One region of the Corallincola holothuriorum genome, then DNA from elsewhere that is predicted to be linked to it. Evidence: predicted binding sites of a transcription regulator. Region 1 holds the regulator's gene; each other region holds the start of a gene.
The links. Region 1 encodes sigma-54, which starts transcription at its own class of promoters, with help from an activator protein. Its sites were predicted from a motif close to GTTGGCACGNNNNTNGNNT; they were not measured.

Region 1 (9,823 bases):
ACCATGCTGATAAAAAGGAAGTAAGTTTAAATATCATTGAATACACTGTTGCCATGCTCGCTATCTACTTGGATTGACTATAGAGAAACTGCCCAATGAGGTCTTCCAATACCAGTGCCGACTTGGTATCTGGGATCTTATCGCCATCGGCTAAGTAGATACTCTCTTCTTCAAACTCTTCAAAGCCTGGCTGCAGGCCAATGTACTGCTCGCCGAGCAGTCCAGATGTCAAAATCGATGCGGATGTAGAATCGGTAAAGCGGTTATAGTCAGCATCTAAACGCATCTCCACCACAGGCACCCAATCTGTTGGATCAAGGGCAATGGAAGCCACCCGACCAATAACAACGCCACCAACTTTAATCGGCGCACGTACTTTCAAACCACCAATATTGTCGAACTTAGCAAACAGCGTGTACGAGTTCGTGCTGGTACTTAACTCAGAGGTTGCCACTTTCAGTGACAACATAAGTAGCGCCAGAAAACTGGTCAGAACGAAAAAGCCAACCAATATCTCGATTTTACGCTGATCAAAACGCTTACTATTTTGCATCCATTTACCCGAACATAAGCGCGGTAAGGACAAAGTCGAGTCCTAGCACCGCTAACGAAGAATGAACAACGGTTTCAGTGGTTGCCCTACTTATCCCTTCAGAAGTAGGCACTGCATCATATCCCTTGAAAACCGCAATCCAGGTCACTACCAGCGCAAACGCTGCGCTCTTGATAATTCCATTGCCAATGTCTTCCCGCCATTCAACGGAAGAGTTCATCACCGACCAAAATGTGCCACTATCAACTCCCAGCCACTCTACACCAACAAGGTAGCCGCCAAAAATACCCACGCTACTAAACATCAATGCCAATAACGGCATGCTAATGATGCCAGACCAAAAGCGAGGAGCGACGATCCGCTTCAACGGGTCGACAGCCATCATCTCCAAACTAGAGAGCTGCTCAGTGGCTTTCATTAAACCGATTTCAGCGGTCATGGCCGAACCCGCTCTACCGGCAAACAGCAGTGCGGTAACCACAGGGCCAAGTTCCCTTAAAAGGGCTAGAGCAACCATAGGTCCAATGCTGGCTTCTGCACTGTAGTCCACCAATACATTATAGGCTTGCAATCCCAGTACCATGCCAATAAACAGCCCTGATACTAAGACAATCAACATCGACAAAACGCCGGTGATATAAATCTGCTTAATCAGCAGTGGAAAGCCACGGCGTATAGAAAAACGCCCGAACAGCACAGCGGTCAACAATAAAGTAGCCCTGCCTGCGCCCGCCAAACTATCCAATACGCCGACGCCTAAGAGACGAATTCTCTCAATCACTTCGGATCAACTCCCTTAAGATCCTCTGCAAAACTATTCGCAGGAAAATGAAATGGCACAGGACCATCATGGGCACCATCTAAAAACTGGCGTACCAGCGGCGACTCTGATTGTCGAATCCGTTCTGGTGTGCCCTGACCAATCACCTTTTGGTCAGCAATAATATAAACGTAGTCGGCGATACTCATCACTTCCGGCACATCATGGGTTACCACAATGGACGTCATATTTAATGCACTATTAAGTGACCGGATTAACTTAACCAATATTCCCAGAGAAATTGGATCCTGGCCAGCAAACGGTTCATCGTACATGATCAGGTCAGGATCTAATGCAATTGCCCGAGCGAGTGCGGCTCGGCGCGCCATGCCACCAGAGAGCTCACTCGGCATCAAATCCCTAGCCCCTCTTAACCCCACAGCTTCAAGCTTCATTAATACGATAGAACGAATCAACTCTTCTGGTAGGGCAGTGTGTTCGCGAATAGGAAACGCCACATTGTCAAAAACGTCCTGCTCGGTAAACAAAGCGCCGCTTTGAAAAAGCATGCTCATCCGCTTCCGAGCCTCATAAAGCTGGTGTCGGCTCATGCTTGGAATGTCGTCACCGTCGAACAACACCTCGCCTTTAGTCGGTGTTAGTTGGCCACCAATCAGACGCAAGAGGGTCGTTTTGCCGATACCACTAGGCCCCATAATGGCAACCACTTTGCCACGGGGAATGGTCAAATTCAGATCTTTATAGATAAATCTCTGGCCACGACGAAATGTAAGATTGCGTATATCAACAACGTTTTCAGTTGCCATGCTCCATAACCTCTACCGACTCTCGGGGCCAGTTGGCCGCATTGTCCCTTTAGCGGGCCGCTGATTGTATCCTTTTTACGTCTCGCGACCAAATCGAAAACTATTCAAAAAACTGTTTCTGATTATTGCTATGTTCGACATATCATTAAAAAAATGTCACTCTCTGCCACCAAAATGGCGCTTTCCTTGCATCTTTTATCAACGGTCAAAGATTAAAACCTTATGCTAATTCCGGCTCTCATTGTCATAGTTTCCCTCATAGTGCTGGTTTGGAGCGCAGACAAATTTGTCTATGGCGCAGCCGGGCTGGCTCGAAACCTTGGAATATCCCCCCTTGTCATTGGCTTAACTGTTGTCGCTTTCGGCTCTTCTGCGCCAGAAATGCTCGTGGCGGCATCGGCCTCCCTGAATGGCAACCCCGACACGGCGGTGGGTAACGCATTAGGTTCCAACATTACTAATATAGCCATGGTATTGGGAATTACCGCCTTAGTACGCCCGTTGAAAGTATCCTCTGCCACTCTCAAACGTGAGTTCCCGCTCTTGCTGCTAATCACGTTTGGTGTCAGTGCGATGTTTCTCGATCTCAACCTCAGCATCATTGATGGTTGTTTGTTAGTTGCCGGTCTGATTGCATTTACTGGTTTGATGATGCGTATATCGATGCAGGAAGCCAAGGCTGGAGATCCCCTGATTACGGAGGCTGAAGCAGAGATCCCAAGCGATCTTCCCACAGCCAAAGCCATCTTGTGGCTGGCCATTGGACTTCTACTGTTATTAGGCAGCAGTGAGCTACTCGTCACAAACGCGGTTGAACTGGCCCACTATTTTGGTGTCAGTGATCTAGTCATTGGCTTAACGATCATCGCCATTGGCACCAGCTTGCCGGAGTTAGCCGCCAGTGTGGCCGGCGCCCTGCGAAATGAAGGCGATTTGGCACTGGGTAATATTATCGGTTCAAATATCTTCAATTTGTTTGCTGTACTTGCCATGCCAGCGCTATTGGCACCAGGTAAAATAGACGAGCAAGCCTTGTATCGCGATATACCGATAATGATTGGGTTAACGGTGTTGCTGTTCATTTTTTGTTATGGCTGGCGTGGTAAACGGATATTGGCCAAATGGGAAGGCGGCCTATTAGCTGCCTGCTTTATCGGTTACCAGATCCTTTTATTCAGTAACTTACGCTAAGCTTGGCTATAGCGCACCAAAGAAGCATGTTGAGAGAAGTGATGACAGAAACCGTTCAGACACTTTATGGCCATGTTAAAGCCGACATCTTGGCAAAAGCAGCGCGAATTCGACTACTGATTTGCGATGTTGACGGCGTGTTCTCCGATGGCCGAATTTATCTTGGCAACGATGGCGAAGAACTGAAAGCTTTCCACACTCGAGATGGGTATGGCATTAAAGCACTGCAATCCTCAGACGTCGCGGTTGCCGTCATCACAGGTAGACAATCGAATATCGTTGAACAGCGCATGACCGCTTTGGGTGTTGCTCATATTTTCCAAGGCCAAGATAACAAAGTGCAAGCATTCTCCAGCCTTCTTACCACGACCAACTTAACGCCAGAGCAGTGCGCTTATATTGGCGATGATCTGGTTGATGCCCCGGTGATGCAACAGGTCGGACTCGCCATCAGCGTGCAAGATGCTCACCCCATGCTCCATCGCTTTAGCCACTATAAAACCGTGATCCCCGGTGGACGAGGAGCAGTGAGAGAGGTGTGCGATCTAATTTTGCAAGCACAAGACAAATTAGAGACAAGCCAAGGTTTGAGCATATGAACCGGGTTATTCTTTTTACCGTCATACTGTTTGGGGCTGCCATAGGGCTCTACTACTATCAGAGTTTGCTAAAGTCCGAGATCGATATTAATGCGGAGAATCAGGGACAACAGCGGCCTGACTATACGGCCAAAACACTGCGCAGCAGGATTTACAACCAAGAGGGTCAGCTAGAGAATCAAATCTGGGCCAGCAACATGAAGTATTACAATGGTTCGATGACTCTCACGCAATTTGATGCGCCCAAGTTAGTCGTCTACCCAAGCGGTAAGCGTTCTGGTTGGACCTTAAACGCAAGCCATGGTGAATTAGAGCAAAACAACCTACTGCGTTTATCAGAAGATGTTGTGATCACCATGCTAACAGCACAGAATCAAACCAATACCTTACTGACAGATTATGTTGACATAGACCTGACAACCAATGATGTCAGCAGTGATCAACCAGTCACAGTAAAAGGGCCTGGCTACCGACTCGATGGAGTTGGATTAAAGGGCAACGTCGAACAAGAGCACATCGAAGTGCTAAATGATGTAAAAGCGACCTATGAACCTTAAAAATAGATTCACCTTCAGCTTAGTCGGCTTATTGCTGACCACATCGGCTTCCCTAAGCGCCGTTGAAAGTGACTTTAATAAAGAAGTCCGCGTGGATGCAAAACGCCAAAGTATCGATATTCAAAAAGGCATTATTTCCTTCTTTGACGACGTCACGGTAAATCAAGGCACATTACAGATCTTTGCCGACACTTTGCAGGTTGAGCAATCCGCGGGCGCAGGAAAAGAGGTGCTCATCGCAGTCGGTAAACCAGCGAAGTTCAGTCAGGTCTTGGAAAGTGGTCAAAAAATGCATGCCGAAGCTGCAGAGATCCGTTACCGATTAGCAGATAACACTATCCAATTAACTGGTGCAGCGGTACTGACGCAGCAAGACAGCGTCGTGAAAGGCGAAACTATTCATTACGATATCGCCAAACAAAAAATGGTCGCAGAAAGTGGCACAGATAAAGATGATCGCGTGACAACCATTTTTCTCCCCGAACAGCTGCAACAACAGCTCGGCGAAAGTAAGGAATAAACCATGGCGACATTGAAAGCCAGTCAATTAGCCAAGAGCTACAAAGATAGACAGGTAGTTAAGAATGTCTCTTTAGCGCTGAATGATGGCCAAATAGTTGGCTTATTGGGACCGAATGGGGCCGGTAAAACAACCACCTTCTATATGGTGGTTGGACTGGTACCCAACGATAAAGGGCGCATCACGATTGACGATGAAGATGTGACCCTTTCACCCATGCATATCAGAGCGCGCAAGGGGATCGGTTACCTGCCACAGGAGTCCTCCATCTTTCGTAAACTCAGTGTCGCTGACAACATCATGGCAGTACTGCAAACCCGTCCAGAGTTAAGCCGGTTACAGCGCACGGAAACCTTGGAACATCTGCTAGAAGAGTTTAGCATCACTCACATAAGAGATAGCTTAGGTATGTCACTGTCAGGTGGTGAACGCCGTCGAGTAGAGATAGCCAGAGCGCTGGCTGTGGAACCTAGGTTCGTGCTGCTGGATGAGCCTTTCGCTGGCGTAGACCCTATCTCAGTCACAGATATAAAAAAGATTATTCAACACCTAAGAGACCGTGGTCTCGGTGTATTGATCACTGATCATAACGTGCGAGAAACACTCGATGTGTGCGAATATGCTTATATCGTTAGCCACGGAGAGTTAATCGCCGAAGGAAAACCGGAACAAGTGTTAGCCGACCAAAAGGTACGAGACGTATATCTCGGGGAACAATTCCGGCTATAGTGTAAGTAACCAGCGTTGATACATCGGGCTCTTTTGAGTGCCGATTAACGATGACAGCAACAGCATTATTTTAAATGTCACGGAAGTAGATGAAACCGTCATTACAGTTACGTTTAGGTCAGCAACTCACCATGACGCCGCAATTGCAGCAAGCAATCCGGCTATTGCAATTGTCGACGCTCGACCTTCAGCAAGAGATCCAAGAAGCGCTGGATAATAATCCGCTACTCGAGCAAAACGAAGCGGAAGAAACCAGTGAGCAAGTTAATGGTGAAAGCCATACCGCGACTGACAAGCTGGAACAAACCACGGCTAATGCTGAAAATAATCAGTCGGAAGAGCGCGAAGATGCAGCCATGGAAACATCTGAGGCGCTCAACCAACAACAAATCAATGAAGAACTGCCTACCGATACAACCTGGGATGACCACCTTTCAGCAGCGCCCGTTTCAGGTTCCTCGTTCAGTGATGACGCCGACTTTACCTATCAAGGCGAAACCACAGAGTCGTTGCAAGATCATCTGGAATGGCAGATGCAATTAACCCCGTTCACAGATGTCGACAGAGCCATTGCGACATCGATAATCGATGGGATTGATGAATCGGGTTACCTGACGGTCACCGCCGACGATATTCTTGCTTCTTTAGGGCAGGAAGATATCGAACTTGATGAAATAGAAGCGGTCATTAAGCGAGTACAACTGTTCGACCCTATTGGCGTAGGTGCCCGCACATTGCAGGAGTGCCTGCTGGTACAACTCAATCAGTTTGCCAAAGAGACACCTTGGCTAAAAGAGTGCCGCCAGGTTATTGGTCAGTATATTGACCTGCTAGCCAGCCGGGATTATCGCCAATTGATGCGCAAGACCAAACTGAAAGAAGACCAGCTACGTGAAGTTCTGCGGGTGATCCAGTCGTTGAATCCGCGCCCCGGCAGCGCAGTGATCAGCGGTGATGAGCAATATGTAATCCCCGATGTGTCGGTAATGAAAAAAGCTGGACGTTGGGTGGTTGAGCTAAACCCTGACTCGGTACCCAAGCTGAAAGTAAATCAGCAATACGCAGCGATGAGCCGGACGGTAAAGAACACTACTGACAGTCAATATATACGCTCTCATCTGCAGGAAGCGAAGTGGTTCATCAAAAGTCTGGAAAGTCGTAACGACACCCTACTCAAGGTCGCCAACTGTATCGTACAGTTCCAACGCGACTTCTTTGAGTACGGCGATGAAGCGATGAAGCCAATGGTACTCAATGATATTGCCTTAGCGGTTGATATGCACGAGTCCACCATCTCTCGGGTAACCACACAAAAATATATGCATACCCCGCGGGGTATTTTCGAACTCAAGTATTTCTTCTCCAGTCATGTCAGTACTGAAAGTGGCGGAGAATGTTCTTCAACGGCAATTAGAGCGTTAATCAAGAAACTTGTGGCGGCAGAAATCCCTAATAAGCCTTTGTCAGATAGCAAGATTGCTGACCTACTGGCAGATCAGGGAATTCAGATAGCGCGGAGAACCATTGCGAAGTATCGGGAATCCTTGTCTATTCCACCGTCAAATCAGCGAAAAAGCCTGCTATAGCAGGCAATAAAACTAAATAAGGATGAGGTCTATGCAAATCAATCTTACCGGCCATCATGTAGAAGTAACAGACTCTCTGCGAGAGTATGTCGACGGAAAATTTAGTAAATTAGAGCGCCACTTTGACCACATCAACAATGTCCACGTGATCCTCAATGTTGAGAAATTAACCCAAAAAGCCGAAGCCACACTGCACCTAAATGGTGGAGAGATCTTTGCGAATGCAGAGCATCGTGATATGTATGCAGCTATTGACTCGTTGATCGATAAACTCGATCGGCAAGTAATAAAACACAAAGAAAAGCTAAATGCTCACTAGAGATGTCTATGGATATATCATCCATACTTAGCCTGGACTGCACCCGAAGTGCAGTCCATGGTTCAAGTAAGAAACGAATATTAGAAATGGCCAGTGAATTGGCAGCCAAACACTTGCCAGAACATGGCCACAAAGCCATTTTCGAAAGTATTCTAGAACGTGAAAAGAAAGGCAGTACCGGTATAGGTAACGGCATTGCCATTCCCCACGGTAGGATCACTAACGCCAATAAAGCAGTCGCCGTGTTATTGCAGTGCGATGAGCCTATCGCCTTTGATGCAATTGATAACAAACCGGTGGATCTGATTTTCGCCCTCTTGGTTCCAGAACAGAGTTGTCAGGAACATCTGAAGACCTTGTCGGCTATCGCCGCCAAATTGTCAGATAAACAAGTCCTCAAACAGCTCCGTTGTGCCGCTAACGATCAACAATTATACGAAATTATCACCGATTCATGACCAGCACTGACGTGGCCGCAAAACCCAAACTAACGATTGTCAGTGGCCGCTCAGGCTCAGGCAAAAGTGTTGCGCTTCGCGTATTGGAGGATTTAGGTCACTACTGTGTCGACAACCTGCCGGTAGCCATGCTACCGACACTGGTTGCTCAAGTAAGTGGGCACTATAGCGATATCGCCGTCAGCATTGACGTCAGAAACCTGCCCGAAGACCCTCATACGCTGGAAACAATTCTCGACCTTTTATGTCAGCAATGCCGCTGTACGGTTCTGTTTATGGATGCGCAGCAAAGTGCATTGATCCAGCGCTTTAGCGAAACTCGACGGCTCCACCCACTCTCCAAACATGGTGTATCTCTGGAGCAAGCGATTGAAGCAGAGCAGCGCTTACTTGAACCGCTTATCTCCCGTGCCGATCTTCAGATAGACAGCTCTCAGTTGTCGATACATCAGCTCAGCGATCTGGTGCGAGAACGGTTACTAGGCAATGCTGATCGCCATCTGGTTTTAGTATTTGAGTCCTTTGGCTTTAAATACGGTATTCCGCAAGACGCTGATTATGTGTTTGATGCACGATTCTTGCCCAACCCCCATTGGGAACCAGAACTACGCCCCATGACCGGATTAGATGCCCCTGTTGAGCAGTTTTTTAGCCGCCAACCTATCGTGGCCAAATTCATCTGGCAGATAAACAACTTACTCAATACCTGGTTGCCACATCTGGAACTGAACAATCGAAGCTATGTAACCGTCGCTATCGGTTGCACCGGTGGACAACACCGTTCTGTGTTCATTGCCGAAACATTGGCAAAACAGTTCAAAGAGTTACGTAACGAAATTCAGATCCGTCACCGAGAACTAGGTCATTAGTCTTTATGACACAACGCATTGAAAAGAAACTACTGATAAAAAACAAACTGGGTTTGCATGCCCGCGCAGCAACCAAGTTAGTCATGCTGGTCAACAAATTTGATGCCGAAGTGATGATTGAGCATCAAGGAAAATCCGCTTCCGCCGCCAGTGTCATGGGACTGCTGATGATGGAAACCTGTATGGGGCAAGAGATCCAGGTCGTTGCCGAAGGGGATGAAGCACAGCAGGCATTGGATGCTGTTGAGTCCCTGATCAATGACAGATTCGACGAAAACGAATAATCCTCACCTGTTAAAGAAAAATTCTCTCTATTTTTCTGGTTGTTACGATACAATTCCGCTATCGAACTTTTTTAATCGATTGGAGGGCTTAAGGCGATGGCTGAAACTTTAGAGCAAGACCTTACCCAACAAAAATTAAAAGAGGTAAAAAGTGCCCTAGATAGCGGCATGTTTATCCATGTTCGCCGCATTTTGCAGGAGATGGATCCTTCTGATGTCGCCCTTCTGTTTGAGTCAACCCCCACTAAGGGCCGTGCGGTCCTATGGCAGCTGGTCGATCCTGATCTGCATGGCGAGATCCTCGAAGAGCTGTCGGAAGATGTAAAAGACAGCATTATCCGCTTAATGGACCCGGAACTGGTCGCTGCGGCCACCGAAGGGATGGATACCGATGACTTAGCCAACCTGTTACGGGGTCTCCCAGACAGCGTCTATCGCGAAATTTTGGCACAAATGGACGCGCAGGACAGGCACAGGGTTGAAGCCGCCCTCTCCTATCCTGAAGAGACCGCTGGCGCGATCATGAATACGGATACCGTCACTCTGCGCCCTGATGTCACTGTCGATGTGA
Region 2 (9,823 bases), on a different contig from region 1:
TGAAACTGGATAGCGTTACAGCAGCCTGCCAGTTCAGTTAACAGTTATCTAAAGGTTAGTGCAGGATTTTTGAAGCGGGTAATTTTTCATACCCGCTCAAGAAAAAATAAACTTGATACGATTTCACGGATAAGACTAATAGTACTGAACGTCGTGAATTCGACGGGGCGGATTAAGTGATTGATAGACACGCTGTACATCAGCCATGTCCAATTCCAGCTCCGTAGCATAGAGATCGCCTAATGGGTACGTTCTGATAACCCTAGCTCCGCGCACAACACCACTAACAGCTACTTGCAGACGATCTTCCGACAGCTCACTGCCTCCCATGCTGCTGCCAGCAGTCACTTGTTGGCCATAAATCTGTTCAGCAAGTTCACGGTAAGCATCCAATTTAGACGCCCTTATCGCTTGCAACATTCGTGTATTTTCATCCAAGCCAGGCTGCGAGCTGATCGGGGCATAGCCAACGGCATGCAAAACTGGATAGTGATCTGGGGGCACAGATTCCCACTCCACATGCTTGTCAAACATCTGACTGCAGCCAGAAAGCACCAAGGACAAAAACAACATCACTGATATCTGAATATTCATCATAACTGCCTCTGTCATCACCCTTGTTTCATCAATTGCACACCGTCCCGCATACTACTCGGCGTGATCTCGGCGAGCAGCTCATTGGGGATAAATCCCTGAGCAGACCCGACCACAATTTTGCTGGCAATATCCACCAGTCGCACATTAACCTGCACCCCCTTAGACATCGGCTGCAGCGTTCCGCTAAGCACTTGCACTATGGGCAGGTCACCTTTCAGTTGGTTGAAGTTACGACTAAAAACAAAATCTCCTGTCGAGGTCACCAGGATGTCATTTCGCAGCTTAAAGTCGACGACTTTACAGCCCTGCTGTTGCATTTGAGTAATAAAACTTTCCGCTAATGCTGTGCCCAACGGAGAGCTGACATTTAACGTTTCGATATCGACAAAAGAAGCGACAGCCATCATTTTGAAGCAACGTTGCGACATCGTGCCAACAAGCTCTTCAGCCATCGCCTCAACATGACTACTGATCATGACTGAACGACTTTTGCTTGCCCAAGCCTCATCAGACAGCGCATGGGTCGCCACCGGCTCAATTGGCATCCGAGGCTCCTCAGCAGACATTTGTGGTGTCTCCGTCGCGCATGCAGAGAGCATAGCGACGAGAAGCGGTAGATAACCATAGGATGCAAAACGCATACTGACCTCTTATAAAATGCGATTACCCTTAGTATCGGCAACCGAACTAAAGGCTTGAGTGTCTGGTCGAGCTAGCTCTAGCCTGTCTCCACTAGCCACCTTTACGAATAATCATTCCTGATTGCGGTTCACGAGCAACGTAGCCTCCCGCGGCAGGCATACCAGCTTGCTCCACAAACAGTGACAGCGGCAAAAATGTCGCCGCAGTTGCCACTATTGCCCGTGACTCAACGCCGACGATCCTTGCTGTGACCTGCATACCATTGCTACCGCGCACTAAAGTGCCAGTCAAAATATATTCAATAGGATGGCGATGCTGTAACCGCAGGTAATCTCGACTTAATGTGAAATCCCCTTGGGGTGTCACATCAATGTCTCCAGTAAACTTGAAATCGATTAAGGTCCAACCCATTTGCTGCAGTTCAACCATCACCAATTCAGATATCTGATTGCCATATATATCTGTACTTTCCAGCGTACCGATATCGACAAAACTGGTCACAGCAATCGGGGTCTTTGCTGACACATAACGGCTTGAACCAATCAGCTGCAGCGCCATCTGTTTCACATGCGTAGCAAGGTCTGCGGTCTGTATCGGTGGAGCTGACTCAGGAATATAAACAGCCTCCTCTTCGCTGGTCGAGCACGCGGCCAATCCCAGGCTTATGGCCATCACCAAGAGGATGCTTTGGAAAATTCTTAAAAGGCCCATCGGCTTCTCTACCCCACGTCAAAGGATTGTTCTCACCTAAAACAAAGCAAATGCTGTGCCATAGGCTCATAAATTTAGTCCCGCACGACTAACTGGCCTAATTTTTGCGAGCACCTTACACCATTAAAAGATAGTCATTGATTTGACACCGCGTTAGTCACTAACGCCTGCCGCCTCAACAGACTGGAGCAAATGATGAGAAACAAACTGCTAGCCTGCCTCCTGTTGCTTTTTAGCGCCCCGAGCCTGGGGATTTGGTATGAAGCAGAAGGCCGCGCAGCTATCTATTCAGGCGATGTCGCCAGTGCCAGAGAGCGAGCAACACAGCAAGCGATCCAAAATGCACTAGTTCTTGCCGGAGGAACGGTCACAAGCCTGCAAGAAGTTGCCGCCGGCAAAATCGTTAACGACCAATTTGAGATCCGCACAGCCGGAACCGTGCGAGATGTGCGCGTGCTTTCGGAGCGTCGTAGCGGAGACACGCTGTTTATTACGATCCATGCTGATCTCTTTCCACAGCAGTTACAATGCCAGAATGGCAGATCAAGAAAGTCACTGCTGTTGACACGATTTAAGGTCAACGATCGGATCAATGCGCGCACTGGCAGCATTGACGAGATCGGTTTGCATACCAGCCAATGGCTGTACGACCATCTTAGAGCGGAGAGTCTGCACAGTTATCCAAAGCGCTGGTTAAATGAAATATCAACCTTTAACCCTTCCCTTTACAACAACCGCAGCGTGGTTTCACCACTCCTACCGCTGGTCGTGACCGAGAAAACCAATACCCAGTTAGTACTGTTTGCAGAGATCAGAGATCTCTCCTTCAATGGTGACCTGCCGGTTCGCAAATGGCAGCAGTGGCTCTACTCACCGCCAGAGCGGAATTTCGAACTGATGGTTTATCTTATCGATGGTATCAGTGGCGAACTGACGCTGGAGAGAAGTTATCGCAGTAAAGCCCCGTGGGAGTTTAAAGCAGAAGAAGCGGTGGCTTTAGGCTCTCGCCAGTTTTGGGAATCAGCCTATGGTAATGCCGTCTCCGATGTCATGTCGCAGCTACTCACAGATATAGATACGACGTTAAGCTGCACTCCAGGACGCGGGCGCATCACCCATGTAAGGAACGACGCAGTTGAAGTCGATATCGGAGTCAGCAATGGCATCCGTGTTGGTGACCGACTAACCCTGCTGCACCGTGCTGCTCATGATGGGCAAGACAACCAACAACACGTACGACTCCTGCCCACTACCGTCCAGTTACGGATCACTGAATCCTATCAAAACCGCGCCGTTGCCCGAGTGACCGATCCGGCACTACTAAGCGGCGTTCAGATCCATGATCTGGTCGAACTTACCGGTACGCTTTAATTTCAGCGTTAGACCAGTATAATGCTGACCGCCGACCTCGTCGGCGGTAAAAATATTCGCTCCCGTGGCACAGCTGGATAGCGCGGCCCCCTCCTAAGGGGCAGGTCACAGGTTCGAATCCTGTCGGGAGCGCCATTTTTACCGAGTCTATTTGCAATATCCCCCATCATCAGGGCAAAGTTATCTCCTCTACCACCCGACTATGGACTTCAATATGCGTGCACTCTATGCCACGGCTTTAGCATTATTCATCTTTCTGCCCTGCTCTGTCATGGCCGCTATTTCCCCCGCACTTTTTGAAGTCAGTAAACAAGGGCATACCAGCTATTTCTTTGGTTCTGTGCATATGGGCGAAGCCCGCTACTACCCACTTCCTAGCGCCATCGAGCAACGCTTCAAGCAGAGCCAAAGGCTGGTGATGGAAATCGACATGGCCGATGAATCCGCCATCCAAATGGAAATGATGCAACTCATGATGCAGCACGGGATGTACCTCGATGGCAGCGATCTAAAAACCCACATCCCCTCATCGCTATACCGGCAAACGATGAAAACAGCCGAGCGCTTAGGCGTGCCTGCAAACAGCATTCAGCAGTTACGTCCATGGGCCGTCGCTCTGCTCATTGGCCAACACTATTATTTAACCATGGGTTTAGATCCAAATTGGGGTGTCGACCAGTACTTTAGTCAACAGGCAATAAAAACAGGTAAAGCCATTTACGGCTTAGAAACCCTTGCCGAACAGATTAATGCGATGTTGGCAGCTGACGGCGAAGGCAGCAGTATGTTGCAGCAAGTACTGGACGAAGCAGACAGCAGCAGTGACTACACCCAACGCATGATGACCGCTTGGGAAAAAGGTAACAGCAGTGAACTTAGCGCCATATTTAGTGAAGAACTAGACGACACACAGGCGGATAAACTGTTTGTTGAACATCTGCTATTAAAACGGAATAAAAATTGGCTGCAACAACTGAAGCCAATGATGAAGAAAGAAACGCTATTCGTGGTCGTCGGTGCTGCGCATTTAGTTGGCCCGGAGAATATTTTGGACAGCTTTCGCCAAGCTGGTTACCAAGTAAAAGCTGTCAGCTATTAAGCCACAATGGCAAGCAAGCGCTGGTAACAGTGGCAATGAGTTAGAGGTGCGCCAATGAGCGATGATGAGTATCTACTATTTGATGCCGAGATGGCGGACGTTAAAAAATTGGCCGGAACAGAAACGGTTGCCCATCACTCAAAACGTGCAGGATTAGACCAAGAGAAACAGGCCAAACGGGAAGCCGCACAGGCCAGCCTATCTCAGCCAGATGATCCGCTATCAACAGAGATCCGCGATTTGATCGGGCCTGACGATGAGCTGAGCTTTGTGCGCCCAGGTGTACAACATGGTGTTTTTAAAAAGCTACGCCAAGGACGGTATCAGATCGAAGCAAGACTGGACCTGCACCAACACTCCGTCGAGCAAGCGCGACTAGCGGTCAAAGGGTTTCTTGATGACTGCCGCCGAATGGAGGTGCGAAGCGCCATCATAGTCCATGGTATTGGTCGTCACTCCAAGCCCCCCGCCTTACTTAAAAGTGCCGTTAATCAATGGCTGCAAGCATTAGCTGAAGTACAAGCATTTCACACTTGTCAACGCCACCACGGCGGACTAGGCGCCGTCTACGTGATGCTAAAAAAGGGCGCGACAAAAAAGCTCGAGACCAAAGAACGCATTCAACATCGCCGCGGCTAACTTCAACCTCTGTGGCGGTTTAGTTGACTAAAAACAAAGGGAGCCGTTAACCACTGTGGACTATCGTCCTCAGGCAACTCTTCCCATTCAGTTTGCTGGTTAAAGCAGTGAAAGCCACGGCGTTCATAATTGGCAAGGGCATACTTATGATCCTCACTGCAGGTATGAACCCAAACACGTTCTGGCGCTAACGACCAGGCACTCTGTATCGCCTCAACAAGCAGACGGCTACCCAACCCCTTGCCGTAAAACGTGGGCAATAAACCAAAGAAGTGCAGTTCGACACTGTTATCTGGATGGGTAAACAGTTCGAAGTAACCTGCCAAGCTACCATCGTAGGTAGCCATGAAAGTGGTGACACGTTCATCAGTAAGGTGGCTTAGCCACGCAGCGTAGTCCCACCCCAAACGGCTATACCAGCGCCAGGGACCGCCCACGGCACGAAACATGAATTGGTTGAACTCAGGCACGATATGCTGACAGCGCTGAACAGAAAAACCTGCTACAGGCTCAGCGGCAACAAGGTCATCAGGTGTCGTCATTTCCAGATAGTAAGTGGTCACTTGTTTTTTCAAAAATAGCTCCAACGCAATAACAGATATAAACAGTGGCGAATGGTCGCCCGGCCGACTCAATAACCCCGGTTTCGATCGATCAAATGGTGCATAGGTAGTCCGCGGCTAACACGGCGATAATTATCAATCACTTGCGCAACCACAGCATGCTGATCGGTCAAGGCCGCACAATGGGGTGTCACGACAATGTCTCTATGCTGCCAGAAGGGATGTTGCGCAGGTAAAGGCTCCTGCATAAAAACATCCAACGTCGCCCCCGAGAGCTGACCATCGCTGAGTGCAGCCAACAGATCAGTCTCCACCAAGTGCTCCCCTCGCCCCACATTAATCAAGTAGCAACTTCGCTGACATTCAGCGAACAGCTCCCCGTTGAGAATACCCCGAGTCGCGCTGGTTAAAGGCAAGGTATTGATCACATAGTCCGCGCTTGCCAAAGCGGCATGTAAAAGTTTTTTACCGCATATCGCCGTGTCATCGTCAGCGCGTGGTTCTCGCACCCAGCGCACAACATGAAACCCTTGCTGCTCCAGCGCCCTAGCGACCGCACTGCCTATTTGCCCAGCCCCAAGCACAACGACGTTGTATTTAGGCGTTGCACGGATAGGAGCCCACTCCCGCCGTTGCTGTTGTGCCATTAAATCTGCCAGTCGCAAGTGATGGCGCAAAACATGAGCGACCACATACCGTGCCATAGCGTTCGCCAGGTTGGGGTCAACGATGCGCGCCAAGGGTATATCGCGCAAAGCATTTAGCTCTAATAGACGATCCACTCCGGCGCCAAAGGCGATCACCCCCGACAGATTCTCAAAATCTGCAACCATCTGTTCGGTCACCGACCATACCAAGGCCAGCTTTACGACCTCGGGTGCAGTAATGGCTGGCCAACACTGAATATCAATCTCTGGGCCTTGGCATCTCATTGCTGCCAACAGTGGCGAGACATCTCTATCTGGTATAACAACGGCTAACGACATATCAAAGAAGTGTGACAGAAACCCCTGCCTAGTTTACGCGATGCGACACAGGGATCCAGATAGCATGACCTATGTCGATTTTTGGCAACCTAATCGTACAAGCTGATTTAAGTTTCTCTTGCAAACGTCGATACTTAGCTAGACTCCTATAGGAGATGCAGCAGCACATCACCAACCTAGTTGTGTGACCGTGTGCGACGCCACGGACAGGTTTTTTATGCTAGCGTTTACTATGAATATATTTTGACGGCTAACTCCGCGGGCGATAAACGAATGATAAGAAGTAAGTTCCCTGGAATAGGTAAGATAAACTTCAAGCTTGGAGGTCTCTCGTTCCTTCAACGCTTATATCTACTTATTGGCATACTCACCCTAATGCTCCTGCTCACTGGTATATTTGGGCTCATCTCTATTAACTCCTTAAATAATGGAGCAGAAGAGGTTTCAGAGCGTGCATTGCCGCAACTTAAAGCCAGCCAAAACCTGTTTATCTCATTACAAGAGGTGGCACAGAGCATTACCAGTATCCTGAGTGAAAGAGATCCTGCACAGGTAGAACTACTAGCCACCAGCTACCGCGATGCCTTGGTGCAAGCGAACGCATCACTGGAGCAACTCAACGAAGTGGTTTCAGCAGATGCTAAGCCCAGTGTTGAGGTGCTGTCAGGTTTGCTTCCCAACATGGGACAACAAGCAGAAAATGTGATTAACGGCTATAGCCAACAACTAAACGACGAAGAGGCTGCATCCGTCCAGGTGCGAGAATTACAACTGGAGTTTTCCCGTCTCAAACAACACCTGACCAAAGTCGCCAACTCAACTGGTGATGATTACGTTAACTGGACCCTAAGTGAGTTTCTTAATCCATTTGAAAAACTGGAAGCGACACTGTTTGACGGTTTAAATAGTGGATCCGTGGCTCAGTTAGAAGAAGCAGGTGCCTTGGTCGATGGCATGCTGCCCAACCTTGATGGGAAAATGTCAGACACCATCGATGAATTCGAGATGTATGAAGATAGCCGTACCAGCTATCGCGATGAATTCACTGGACGCTGGGAGGCTATCAAGCTCGACTTTACTCTCGCTGGCGGCGGCAAGGTTACTAACTACCTCAACCTACTCAAACTGCAACAAGCAAACCTACAGTTCAAAACGGCACTGGCAGATATCCAGCAACAATCACGGCAACAGGTCGAGCAACTAATACAAGCATCTGATGCTGCCGTTGAGAAATCATCCAGTAGCGCAAAGTTGACCTACCGCAGCAGTATGAGTTTGGTCATCATAATCTTGGTCGCATCGGTAACTGTTGCCATATTGTTTGGTCTTTGGCTGAGTAGCCAGATGCGCAAAGCACTGAAAGATGTCAGTCACTCATTGCGTGCCGTCGCCAGTGGCGACATGACTACTCGCGTCAGCTATAACAACAAAGACGAATTTGGTGCCATCGCTGATGATGTAAATATGGTAGCCAGCCAGATGCAGGAAACCCTTGCCAGTTTCAGTGTTTCAGCCGACGAGCAAGCAAGGATCGCCGCCGATAATAGCCACGCATGTAACGATGCCAATGCGAGCCTAGAGCATCAACGAAACAATATCGGTGCATTAGCCACAGCCATGACACAGATGGAAGCGTCGTTCAGTGAAGTAGCGAAGAACGCCTCTGATACCGCAGAGCAGGTGCATCAAGTAGAAGACGCTGCCAATCAAGGTAGTGATATCATGACGACAACCATTACCAGCACTAACCAGCTGTCTGAACAACTGCAAAGTTCTGCCGATAAGATCCAAGAAGTCGAGCACTTCAGTGACCAAATTGGGCAGATCTTAGATGTGATCCGCGGCATTGCTGAACAAACTAACTTGTTGGCACTTAACGCAGCCATTGAAGCTGCCCGCGCTGGTGAACAGGGTCGTGGTTTCGCCGTGGTTGCCGACGAGGTCAGAAACCTGGCCAAGCGTACCTCGGAGTCCACTTCAGAGATCAACCAACGCATCGAAAATCTGCAAAGCAGTATCCGTGAAGCTGCGGGCTCAGTCCGTGATGCCACAGATCGCATGCAAGAGAATGTTATTCAGGTCAGTGACGCCGACGGCGCCATGGGCACCATCAAGTCGATCGTCACGCAAATTGCTGATATGTCTAATCAAATCAGTGTGGCTGCCGAGGAGCAACGTTGTACCACTGAAGAGATGACACGCAACGTCAATATGATTAACGAAGCTGCCGATGCCAACATGGTGGTATTTGAGCAGATCACCGAAACAAGCTCGAAACAATCGAGTATGTCAGAAGAGCAAAAAGCTCATTGCATGCGCTACAAAACTTAGCCAGCGACTGATGTAGTCAATTTATTTAAAGGTCAGCCATTGCTGGCCTTTTTTGATCCGCCCATTTAAGACTATGCTTGTTAGGAGACAACCTGATGACATAGCCGTTATGCACCGACATTTAGCCATACTCCTCCTCTTCCTGTTAAGCCATACGACTCATGCAGATGAACCGCTCTACCTCAGGTGTGACTGTAACTGGTGGCAAGCGCTACCTGAGTACCAGATGCAGCAAGTTGGCAGCGCAAACCTTTATCGCACAGAAATTGAGATTAAGAACGCTAGCTTCCCAATCAACTTTAAGCTGGTTGATGTGAACTACACACCCGGTAGCAATTTTGGCTATCTCAACCCCACCGATCGGGTCATCACCATGGGCAGAGTAGTTAAAGCAACACCAGATGCAGTCAAAGAAAATTTCGAGTTCATGCCGCCCGCACCTGGGACCTATCAGATATTCCTCGATCTCGATGGCAAAACCCCCATGGTATTTATATCCAAGGCGATCTAAGTGAATAACATCAATAAAGCCCCGGCAATAAAAAAGGGCCCTAAGGCCCTTTCTTCTTACTTAGCATTAACGCCAGCAAACTAACCAACAAACTTACGAGCGTTGCGGAACATACGCATCCAGGCGCTGTCCTCGCCCCAAGAATCTGGGTGCCAGGAGTTAGCCACGGTACGGAACACACGCTCAGGGTGCGGCATCATGATAGTGACTTTACCGTCATTACTGGTTAAACCGGTAATACCGCCTTCAGAGCCGTTCGGGTTAGCCGGATACTGAGTCGTATACTGACCATAGTTATCGACATAACGTACCGCCACTAAGCCACTTTCCAAGACTTTCTGCGCCCCATCAGCAGCGGCAAATTCCGCACGAC
Region 3 (9,823 bases), on a different contig from region 1:
GCTAGCAAAGGGAGTGTTTGGGTAAGCAGTAATTCAGCATGCGCTTTGGCTTTTGGCCAGCATAGGATGGCCTGTGACCATGGATGGCAGTCATTGGCTGGCGTATCGCCGAAGCTAACGTCCGCGCCATTGGTTTCGAGCCGCTTCGCGGTGATCAAATCAGTGGTGAAAAAATGGGCAGCAATATCAGCTTGTTTGAGTTCAAACGATAAATTGTCCGCAGGGGGGTTGATGAATAATAAGGGCGCTTTAGTTAGCTGCGCCAGATTACGCATTACTATCTCACTGATTGGTGACAACGACGACATGTTGGGCTCCTGCTTAAGCGCTAGGGATTGTCGCTAATGTCTGCTAGATCTGCAAATTGTGATCTACATTAAGCCAATAATTGGCGATTAAGCTGTTGATAACTAATATAGAGATATTCTCCCAACAAGTTTGCTCCCCTTTGTCTTGATTGTGGCTGCCATAGCCAAGGACGGTGATGAAAGGATTGATGCTTCCATTTATCTTGTTGCTATCGCTCTGTGTTCCCACCACAGCGTGGGCGGCAGATATTGCTGTCGTGGCTCATCCATCCGTGCAAACCGACGCACTGACCGTTAAAGAACTTAAATCCATTTTTTCCATGCGACTGACTGCCTGGTCCGAAGGGCAGATGATCGCAGTCTACGTGCTGCCAAAACAAAATCGTCTCCATGAAACATTCTGTCGCAGTTATCTGGAGCTCTTTAGCTATCAATTGGAGCGATCTTGGAATCGACTTGTTTATTCAGGCTTTGGTCAGGCGCCCAAGCAGATGGCGACGTCAGAAGAGCTGCGCGACGCAGTCGCAACGACCCCTGGTGCTATTGGCTATATCAAGAAGGAGGACGTGGATGACAGTGTCAAAATTATCCTTATTGATTAGCCTGACTGCGTTGTACTCATCGTTCGCATCGGCGGAAAATGATTGGTTAGACAGAGTGCAGACCCATGGCTTTTTCTCGCAAGGGGCGGTGTATACCGACGACAACGGTTTTGTCGAAGATGACAACGGTTGGTCAGAACGCCAAACCGAGATTGGCGTCAATGCGTCCTGGCAAATTGATAACAATTGGCGTGTGGCCGGTCAGGTGGTTTATCTCAATGGCGGCAACCGCTATCCGGAAGGGGTGCGTTTAGACTATTTTCTGTTGGACCGATTAGCTTATCGCGGAGAGGACGATGAGGTTCATCTGCAATTAGGCCGGTATAAAAACCAACATGGCCTCTATCGGGACAGTCGTGACGTGCCTGCGGCACAACCGAGCATATTTTTACCTCAGTCTATCTACTGGGATATGTACCGCGATCAAACTTTAAATACCGATGGCTTGTCCCTGCTTGGTTTTCATCAACTCGAAGCGGGAAGTTTCGAATGGCAGTTCAGTGGTGGTGCGACTGATATTCACGATGATATGGAAAAGTGGGTACTTGGTTCTGAGTCAAGCGGTAAATATCAGGAGGACTGGGTGGTGCAGGGCTCCGGCTATTTCACTACCGCTGACGGAGCTTGGACGGCTGGGCTGAGTGTCCTCCGCTCCAATCTTGATTTTCATGCAGACGATGGTTCGCAAGCATTTTCCGGACAAACCTACGTTTGGGAGTCAATCGCGTCGCTACGTTATAGTGCAGCGACTTGGGAAGCGACCTTTGAGTATATTGACGATCAATTCAAGCTTTATGGTCTCTACTATCCTGGGTTTCGCGACCGTTCTCACAGTGATGGCTACTATCTGCAGCTGCGCTACTTCCTCACCCCTGAGTTGACCTTGTTGGGGCGTTACGATGCGAAATACTTAAACAAAGATGATCGTGATGGCAGCGATTTTGAGCAAGCCACTGGTGCGCCGAGTTATTTTATGTACAGCAAGGATTGGACTGTCGGGCTAACCTATGAGGTAGCTGAAGATTGGTTGGTGCGCGGTGAGTACCACTATGTAGATGGCTCTGCCTGGCTACCGCCTCATCTCTACCCTGATGTGGTTACCCATGATCAGAAATATTGGAATCTGTTTGCTATACAGGTTTCCTATAGCTTTTAACTGTGTCGACTAGGAAGAGTATGCAACGTCGATTCATCAGTATTCGCTGGCAGTTCTCTGTCGGTCTCGTTTTTCTACTTACGGTGTTGGTGGTTAGCCTGCACCTGTTATCTATTTCTCGGATGGAAGATCAGCTGGAAACTCAGTTGGTCAATTCAAATATCGCGCAGCAAAAGACTTTTCTGACATTGTCCGAGATGATGGGTGATCGGCTGATCGAATTTAGCGACATTGTGCTTGGAGAACCTGATCTGGATATGTTGAGTACAGATCAGGGCAAACAGCTGCTACTGCAGGCCGTTGATGACTATTGGGCAGCCAATCAGTTGATTTGGCGTCTAGAGTCCGCTTGGTTGTTTGGCGCTAACCGTGAGCAATGGGGAAGCTGGGGCGATGTCTCGCAGCCCCCTCCTTGGATCTGGCTAGAAGAGATTATGGTGAAAGTTGACTATGTCTCTCGCATCGGTTGTGCTCAGCGCTGCGTCTATTACATCGGCGTACCAGTGAATTTAGGCAAGCAAGGCATTGGTGCGCTGGTGGTGTCTTTGTCGCTGATGGATCTGGTGATCGCCCTGCGTCACTCACACCGGATTGACGTTGCCATTGTCACTCAGCGACAAGCAACTGCGCAGGATCAGCTCCCCTATTTGAATGGTTGGAATGTCGGTATATCTTCACTTTCTTCGAAGGATCGCTTTCTGCCCATACTGGAAGAGACTGCGGCAAAGGTACCATTAGATAGGTTGTTTGAGGGCGGTATTACTGCCGTCGCAGAAGATAATATTCGGCTGTCTGCGGTCAAAATCAGTGACAAAGTGGCGCATCTAAATGATGGCTATCTTATCCTGATTGACGATATTTCTGAGCAGAAAGCGGAGATTGAACGTTTTCGCGATAACAGCGTACTGCTTTCTGCCATGGTGATGTTGGGTGGTTTGCTGCTGGGCTTGATCCCTATTTCACATGTCGTGGCCAGAACCAACGTGCTGGCAAAGATGATGCCGATGGTTGCCGAGCAAAAGTTTGAACAGGTGCGGGCGTTACTGACTCGCCGGCTTAGGCTTTATCGTGATGAATTTACAGTATTAGAAAGTGCCGCTGAAACCCTTAACGAACAACTTGAAAGCCTTGGGCACAAAGTAGAAAAACGAACTCATCAGCTTGAACGGATGGCGATGTACGATGAGCTCACTGGGTTACCTAATCGACACTTACTGTTGCAAACTCTGCGAGACGACGTACTCAATATCGGCACTGATTATCAACAGTTAGCTGTGGTGCTTATTGATCTCGATGAGTTCAAACGGATCAATGACACTTTGGGTCATGATGCCGGGGATGAACTGTTGAAGGATATCGCTCAACGCCTGCAGCGCTTTGAGCACCTCGCTCGTGAGACAGTGTTTTTGGGTCGTTTTGGTGATGACGAATTCACACTGCTGCTTAAACTGCAAGACGATGAGCAGCTGACTCGCCAGTTACAACAGATCCGAGAGGTAATAAGAGAGCCGGTTAATTTACGTAACGAGACGCTGGTGATTAACGGCAGCTTAGGCATTGCATTGGCTGATTCCGGGCAGCTAACGGCTGAGGAGTTAATGCGCCAGGCTGATACCGCGCTTTATCAAGCCAAGTCGAATGGTAAGAACCAATATCGCTTTTTTGATCCGGTCATGGCTGCAGATGCTTATAAGCGTTTGGCGATGGAGTCGGAGCTGCGACGTGCTGTACAAGAAAAAGAGTTTTGCCTGTTTTTGCAGCCACAAATTGCCTTGACCGGTCGAAAGTTGGTGGGTTTTGAAGCCTTGATCCGTTGGCGTCATCCAGAAAAAGGTCTGGTATTTCCCGATGAGTTTATTCCGCAACTGGAGAACAGTGAGCATATTGTCGCTGTGGGTTATTGGACCATCGAGCACAGTATGGCGATCCTGCAACAGCTAAAACTGCAGGGACTTCCCGATATTAAGATCGCTATCAATTTAACCTCGCATCAGTTTGATGATGAAAAATTGGGGGCCTTTATTTCAGATAACCTGGCCAGATATGGTTTGAAAGAAGCGCAGATTGAACTGGAACTGACTGAAAATACCTTGATTGGGGATATCGATAAAGTGCTGACCCAGATGCAGGAGCTGAGAAAGCGTGGCGTTTCCCTGGCGATTGATGACTTCGGTACGGGCTACTCTTCACTAGAGTATTTGCGTCGCTTACCTGTAAACATTCTGAAGATTGACCGCTCTTTTGTGATGGATCTGGACAACGATGAAACGGATCGGCAATTAGTACAAACTATTTTGGCGATGGCGAAAAATATGCATATGGATGTCGTGGCTGAGGGGATTGAGAAACATAGTCATATCGACTTTTTGGCGGAAAGAGGCTGCGGCTATGGGCAGGGCTACTTTATATGTCGGCCAATCGATGAGTTGCAGCTGATGATCGCAATTGATAAGCATCTGATCGACGGCCGTTGGCTTGGCTGATTGCGTGTCGTTATGGTTTTAGGAGATGTCATTGTCGTTAGTGGGGTTCTCTGTTTCTTCTGTTGTTTCTGTGCTAACTGGCGCTTCTGATCCATGTGCTTGCTCTATTTGAGCTTGTTGCTGCTCACGTACTTTTCTTTTTTCCGCTTGCCGCAATAGGTACAAGGTGTCACTTCCTAGTCGTTTACTGACGTGGGGCGGCAAATCATCCAAAAGATAATCCCCTTTCTGCTCGACCACTAGCTTGAGGTATTTGGGGATTGATAGCCCTCCAACCTTGGTGATCCTTACCTGTTCTGATAAGTGGCGCATTACCCTGTTTACCGCCGCGTTGGTAAATGCAAGCAAGGCTTTATCGTTGCGGTCGCCTGTTCTGTGGGCATACTCAATAAACTCTTTAAGATGGCGAACATGGATCAAGCGACGCATGTTGGCTGGATCCCACAAGCTAAATTCCATCTTGGGATTTAGGCGCTGATATTCGTCTATTTCGTTGTCGCCAAGGTAGGGAAAGCAGTGAACTTCAAAGCCCCAATCAGTAAACAGTTGATAGACCGCCAAGCGGGGCTTGTGTAGTTGTCTGGTGGCAGGATCTGTGAGTAGCTCTGAATTCCAATGTCGACGATTTAAAATATGCTTAAGGGCATGATCAAAGCCCTGTTTGAACATGCCGTCTAGATCTGCCGCTGCCGAGGCAATCTTTTGGAAAAGGGGAGGTACATCTCCCCAGGTCGCTTTGTATTTTTGTTGCGTGATCTGCTTTAGTGTCAGACCCTGAGGAGTCGATTTAGCCGTTGGCGACAATGGTTTGTTTCTCATCATGAACCTAGTCTGCCAAATATAGCGCTGTCATCTGCACTTGGCTATTGTCTGGGCCACTCAATCAGGCCGCAATTCTCCGACGTCGCATGCGCATATCTTTAATCACAAATGCTGGACGAGTTTGTTTCAGGTAACGAATTTGCTCTTCGGTCATATCGCCGACAGGTAGCTGCAATACGCGGCTGGTCAGCTTCGGACGTGCCCATTGATGAAGTGCGAAACCTTTATAGGCATCGGTTTCTTTCTCATCCGGTGCTGGATTCCGCAGCAGTACATGTGCTTCGAGTAGAGCTCTTACCGCCGGCTCATGGTCTGGTAGCGTAATGGTGCTGCGACGTTGAATAAAAAACTCTCGCAGGATAGCTCGCTCTTGGTGATCTAACATTGTCACTTTTTCGTCGATCGCTTGCTTCATCTCTTGGCGACGTCGGCGGTTGAGCACCCAAGAAAAACTTTCCGAGGCGGTCTCGCAGATGAAAATCGCTGACACCAGAAAGAATGCGATCCCCAACATAGGAGAGATCTCTTGGATAATTTCGGTCAACCCAAAACGCTCGATGATACGTGCTGGGCTAAACAACATTAAGGCGCATAGTGCCCAGATCCAAACCAATAGCTTTCTTGGTTGTAGTATTTGATTCCAGCTTAGTTGCGACATGATATTCAATTCCGTCAAAGTGATGACACTCTTCTGGATAAGCAAGCTTCGTGCCCAAAAAATTAGTTAATTAACTGCTAAGTAAGATCATGCTCCCGAATTGACAGATAGTGCTTGAGCTAGATAAAGATTATTATCTATAGTCTGTTTAAGATTAATAGCTTGCGTATGGCAGGCAGCAATTGAGGCGGGCCGTCGGTGTCGCATAGTACAAAATCCTTGCCCGAACATGGCCATCTCACTGCGTGTCACGAATGTGACCTATTAGTCAATCTTCCCCATGAACGGGTTGGCTATCGTCTTAAATGTCCCTGTTGTGGTTATGTGATAGTTGACACTCGCTATGATGCCTTAGGCAAAACCCTTGCCGCTTCCCTCGCTGCGCTTTTGTTATTTATTCCTGCCAATCTGCTGCCCATTATGGCGATCAATATTGGCGACATGGGGCAGAGTACAACCGTATTGCAAGGCGCCCAATTGATGTGGCAAGCGGAGTATTTCTGGGTTGCCTTTATGGTGGTGCTCACCGCTTTTATTGTGCCGCTGCTGGAGTTGAGTTTGTTGTTAAGCATTACCGTGCTGGCGAAGCTAAGACGAGGTATGGGATTTGTGGTCAGCGCAGTCAAGGTTTATCAGAAGATCCGCAGTTGGGGCATGTTGGAAGTGTATATGTTCGGCATTTTGGTTTCGATTGTGAAACTGGTCGATCTGGCTGATTTAGTGGTCAACGGTGGGCTTTACTGCTTCGGTGGCTTGCTGTTTTGTTCAACCTACGCTGCCGCGAGTTTTGATCCACATGAAGTATGGGAGATCGTTGATGAAACCAAACACTGATCCAGAAACGCCAGCGGCCAGTGGAAGGGCTATTCATCGTGGATTGGTGTTGTGTCACGACTGTCATAAGTTGAATCGCTGGGACATCAAACAAGCTCACGCAATTCAGCGTTGTGGTCGCTGCGGTGCCAAGATGCATCCTCGCAAACCTAATTCTTTAGCGCGTACCTGGGCTTTGTCTATCACCGCAGCGCTGTGTCTGATACCTGCCAACATTCTGCCTATTATGACCATTATCAGTTTCGGCAAGGGGCAGTCAGACACCATCATGTCCGGTGTTATCGCTTTGATCCATTATGAGATGTACCCGATCGCGTTAGTGGTGTTTATCGCTTCGGTGGCGGTGCCCGTGATGAAGTTGTTGGGGATCTGGATACTTTGCTTGTCGGTGCAGTTTGGCTGGAATAGCAGCCCTCGGCAGCGAACCGTGTTGTATCGGATGGTTGAATTTATTGGCAAATGGTCGATGTTAGACGTGTTTGTTATCGCCATTCTAGTTGCATTAGTTAATTTAGGGGCGCTGGCGACGATTGAAGCTGGCCATGGCGCTACCGCATTTTGTTTGGCGGTGGTGATTACAATTTTTGCGGCTGAAAGTTTTGACAGCCGATTGATTTGGGATCAGGAAGAGAATCGCAATGAGTGACGTTGAAAGTAATAACGACCAAAGCAATTCCGACGATATCGCCGAAGCGTTAGTTGAGAAGCGGAAAGGTATCCCTATGGTCTGGCTGTTGCCACTATTGGCGTTGGCCATTGGCGGTTGGTTGGTCTACAAAAGTATTACCGAAGCTAAGCTGCCAGTTAATATTGCTTTTGATACGGGTGAAGGGATTGTCAAAGGTAAAACCGAAGTCCGCTACAAAGGCTTTACTATCGGCGTGGTCGATGACCTGATTATGAACAAGATGCTTGATGGTGTGACCGCTGTGGTTCTGTTTGAGCGCGATGCCGAGCGCGCCCTTCGCGAGGGCACCCAGTTTTGGTTGGTTAAGCCTGAGGTCACTTTGGCCGGCGTGTCTGGTCTCGATACCCTGTTGTCTGGCAACTACATTGCCGTCGATTTGGGTGATAGTAATGGTAAGCCAGCAAAAGATTTCGTAGCCTTGCCGAAAGCGCCGCCTATGGACGATAACACGCCGGGCCTGCATATCACTCTCTATTCGGAAACACTCGATTCTCTTGCTATAGGTTCACCGCTGTTATATCGCCAGTTGCAAGTCGGTTCAGTTACCGATTACAAGTTGGAAGAAGACGGTTCTAAGGTTAGTGTCAAAGTCCATGTTGAACCGGAATACGAAAAGCTGGTGACGAAGAAAACCCGCTTCTGGAATATCTCCGGCGTCGATATTCAGGGAGGGCTAGACGGCTTTTCTGTGGATGTCGGTTCTCTAGCAACCATCGTTGCTGGTGGTATCGCGTTTGGTGATGCTTCCGGCACTGGCGACGCCAGTGCCGCTGAAGATGGCGATACTTTCAGCCTTTTCAAAAATTTCTCTGAAGCTGAAACGGGGATCTCCGTTAAGGTTCATTTTGAAGATGCCAGCGGTATTATCGAAGATAAAACCAAGGTTAAGTTCAAAGGGCATAATATTGGTATCGTGGAGGATCTTCAGTTTAACGAGGATCTACGTGGTGCCACAGCAGTCTTGAACCTAGACCCCATGGCCGAGCGCGCCTTGATGTCCGACACACGGTTTTGGGTGGTTCGCCCGACGTTAACCGCCGGCGCTGTGGAAGGGATGGATGCGTTACTCTCGGGGCCATATATTTCTGTCGCTCCAGCCTTAACTGGTGAAGCGACCCGTGAATTTGTTGGCTTGGACGATGCGCCACCGATCAGTTGGGATGTGCCGGGGCTGCACCTAATTCTGAACTCACCCTCAGCCGCTTCTTTAGAACGTGGCAATCCTATCTTTTATAAGCGTATCGAAGTGGGAACAGTGCAGAGTGTCGACCTACAGGACGATGGTCAACAGGTCAATGTAACTATCTATATACACGAAAATTATCAACATCTGGTGAATGACAAGACCCGCTTTTGGCATGCCGGCGGGGTGGATATTGAAGGCAAGCTGAGTGGCATTAAGATCCGCACCTATTCTCTTGTTTCGATGCTTTCTGGTGGTCTTGCTTTTGATACGCCGCCAACGAAAGAAGCCCCTAAGGCGGTGCGTAATGGTCACGAATTTAGTTTATTTGAAAGCTATGGTGACGCTCACGCAGATCGTATTGATAGTCAGATAGACACCTCGGCGCCGGGTCGATATCTGGTGGTGGAAACGCCAGAGCCTGGTGGATTGCAAATTGGTGCGCCCGTTGATTACTTGAACTTGACCGTGGGTGAGGTGATCGGGCTGGAATTAAATGACGCTAACGACGGTGTACGTGTACATCTGCGGATTGAGCCGCGCTTTGCACATCTGGTTCGTGAGGGCAGTCATTTTTGGCGTAGTGGCGGTATTGATGTCTCTGGCGATTTAAACGGCATTACGCTTCGTACGCCTTCATTGGCTGCGCTGGTTCTGGGGGGGGTTAGTTTTGATACACCGAAAGAGCACCTGCAGTCGGCATTGGCGAAAAATGGAGCCACCTACCTGCTGGCTGATAGCTACAAAGCTGCTCATGAAAAAGGACTAGAGATCAGTATTAAGTTTGCCGACGGTGTCGGTCTTAAAGCCGGATCAGAGCTCAAGCTTGAGGGGATGGTGATTGGTCGGGTTAAAAAGGTCACACTGGATGATTCCCTATCAGGTATTAACGCTGTGGTGTTGGTAGAAAAATACGCCGAGCAGATTGCCCGTCATGGCAGCCAGTTTTGGATCGTGCAACCGCACCTAGGGCTGGTTGAAACCTCCAATTTAGATACGCTGATTAGCGGTGTCTATGTGCAGACGATACCGGGTGACGGTGAGCAACGATTGAGCTTTGAAGGGTTGCAAAGGGCGCCGCAGCGAACA

Region 2: a site for sigma-54 is predicted at 1,995-2,013, ahead of DU002_RS17760 (FlgO family outer membrane protein). Genes of this name have one in related genera too.
Region 3: a site for sigma-54 is predicted at 6,069-6,087, ahead of DU002_RS04045 (superinfection exclusion B family protein). Genes of this name have one in related genera too.

What each region holds. Positions count from the first base shown of each region.
Region 1 is NZ_QPID01000005.1:67,730-77,552, reverse strand. It holds gene DU002_RS09500 (MlaC/ttg2D family ABC transporter substrate-binding protein) at 1-37, opposite strand, end outside; gene mlaD (outer membrane lipid asymmetry maintenance protein MlaD) at 65-553, opposite strand; gene mlaE (lipid asymmetry maintenance ABC transporter permease subunit MlaE) at 558-1,334, opposite strand; gene mlaF (phospholipid ABC transporter ATP-binding protein MlaF) at 1,331-2,140, opposite strand; gene DU002_RS09480 (calcium/sodium antiporter) at 2,363-3,331, shown strand; gene kdsC (3-deoxy-manno-octulosonate-8-phosphatase KdsC) at 3,373-3,930, shown strand; gene lptC (LPS export ABC transporter periplasmic protein LptC) at 3,927-4,487, shown strand; gene lptA (lipopolysaccharide transport periplasmic protein LptA) at 4,477-5,007, shown strand; gene lptB (LPS export ABC transporter ATP-binding protein) at 5,011-5,736, shown strand; gene DU002_RS09455 (RNA polymerase factor sigma-54) at 5,826-7,322, shown strand; gene hpf (ribosome hibernation promoting factor) at 7,354-7,641, shown strand; gene ptsN (PTS IIA-like nitrogen regulatory protein PtsN) at 7,650-8,099, shown strand; gene rapZ (RNase adapter RapZ) at 8,096-8,968, shown strand; gene DU002_RS09435 (HPr family phosphocarrier protein) at 8,974-9,252, shown strand; gene mgtE (magnesium transporter) at 9,349-9,823, shown strand, end outside.
Region 2 is NZ_QPID01000013.1:75,026-84,848, forward strand. It holds gene DU002_RS17750 (LPP20 family lipoprotein) at 136-594, opposite strand; gene DU002_RS17755 (FlgO family outer membrane protein) at 612-1,163, opposite strand; gene DU002_RS17760 (FlgO family outer membrane protein) at 1,330-1,911, opposite strand; gene DU002_RS17765 (flagellar assembly protein T N-terminal domain-containing protein) at 2,143-3,321, shown strand; tRNA gene DU002_RS17770 (tRNA-Arg) at 3,380-3,456, shown strand; gene DU002_RS17775 (TraB/GumN family protein) at 3,536-4,420, shown strand; gene smrA (DNA endonuclease SmrA) at 4,475-5,059, shown strand; gene DU002_RS17785 (GNAT family N-acetyltransferase) at 5,062-5,634, opposite strand; gene DU002_RS17790 (2-hydroxyacid dehydrogenase) at 5,691-6,608, opposite strand; gene DU002_RS17795 (methyl-accepting chemotaxis protein) at 6,882-8,939, shown strand; gene DU002_RS17800 (hypothetical protein) at 9,049-9,450, shown strand; gene purL (phosphoribosylformylglycinamidine synthase) at 9,531-9,823, opposite strand, start outside.
Region 3 is NZ_QPID01000002.1:228,712-238,534, forward strand. It holds gene DU002_RS04020 (methyltransferase) at 1-308, opposite strand, end outside; gene DU002_RS04025 (substrate-binding domain-containing protein) at 485-910, shown strand; gene DU002_RS04030 (porin family protein) at 879-2,066, shown strand; gene DU002_RS04035 (putative bifunctional diguanylate cyclase/phosphodiesterase) at 2,087-4,549, shown strand; gene DU002_RS04040 (hypothetical protein) at 4,568-5,371, opposite strand; gene DU002_RS04045 (superinfection exclusion B family protein) at 5,433-6,029, opposite strand; gene DU002_RS04050 (paraquat-inducible protein A) at 6,228-6,863, shown strand; gene DU002_RS04055 (paraquat-inducible protein A) at 6,847-7,509, shown strand; gene DU002_RS04060 (MlaD family protein) at 7,502-9,823, shown strand, end outside.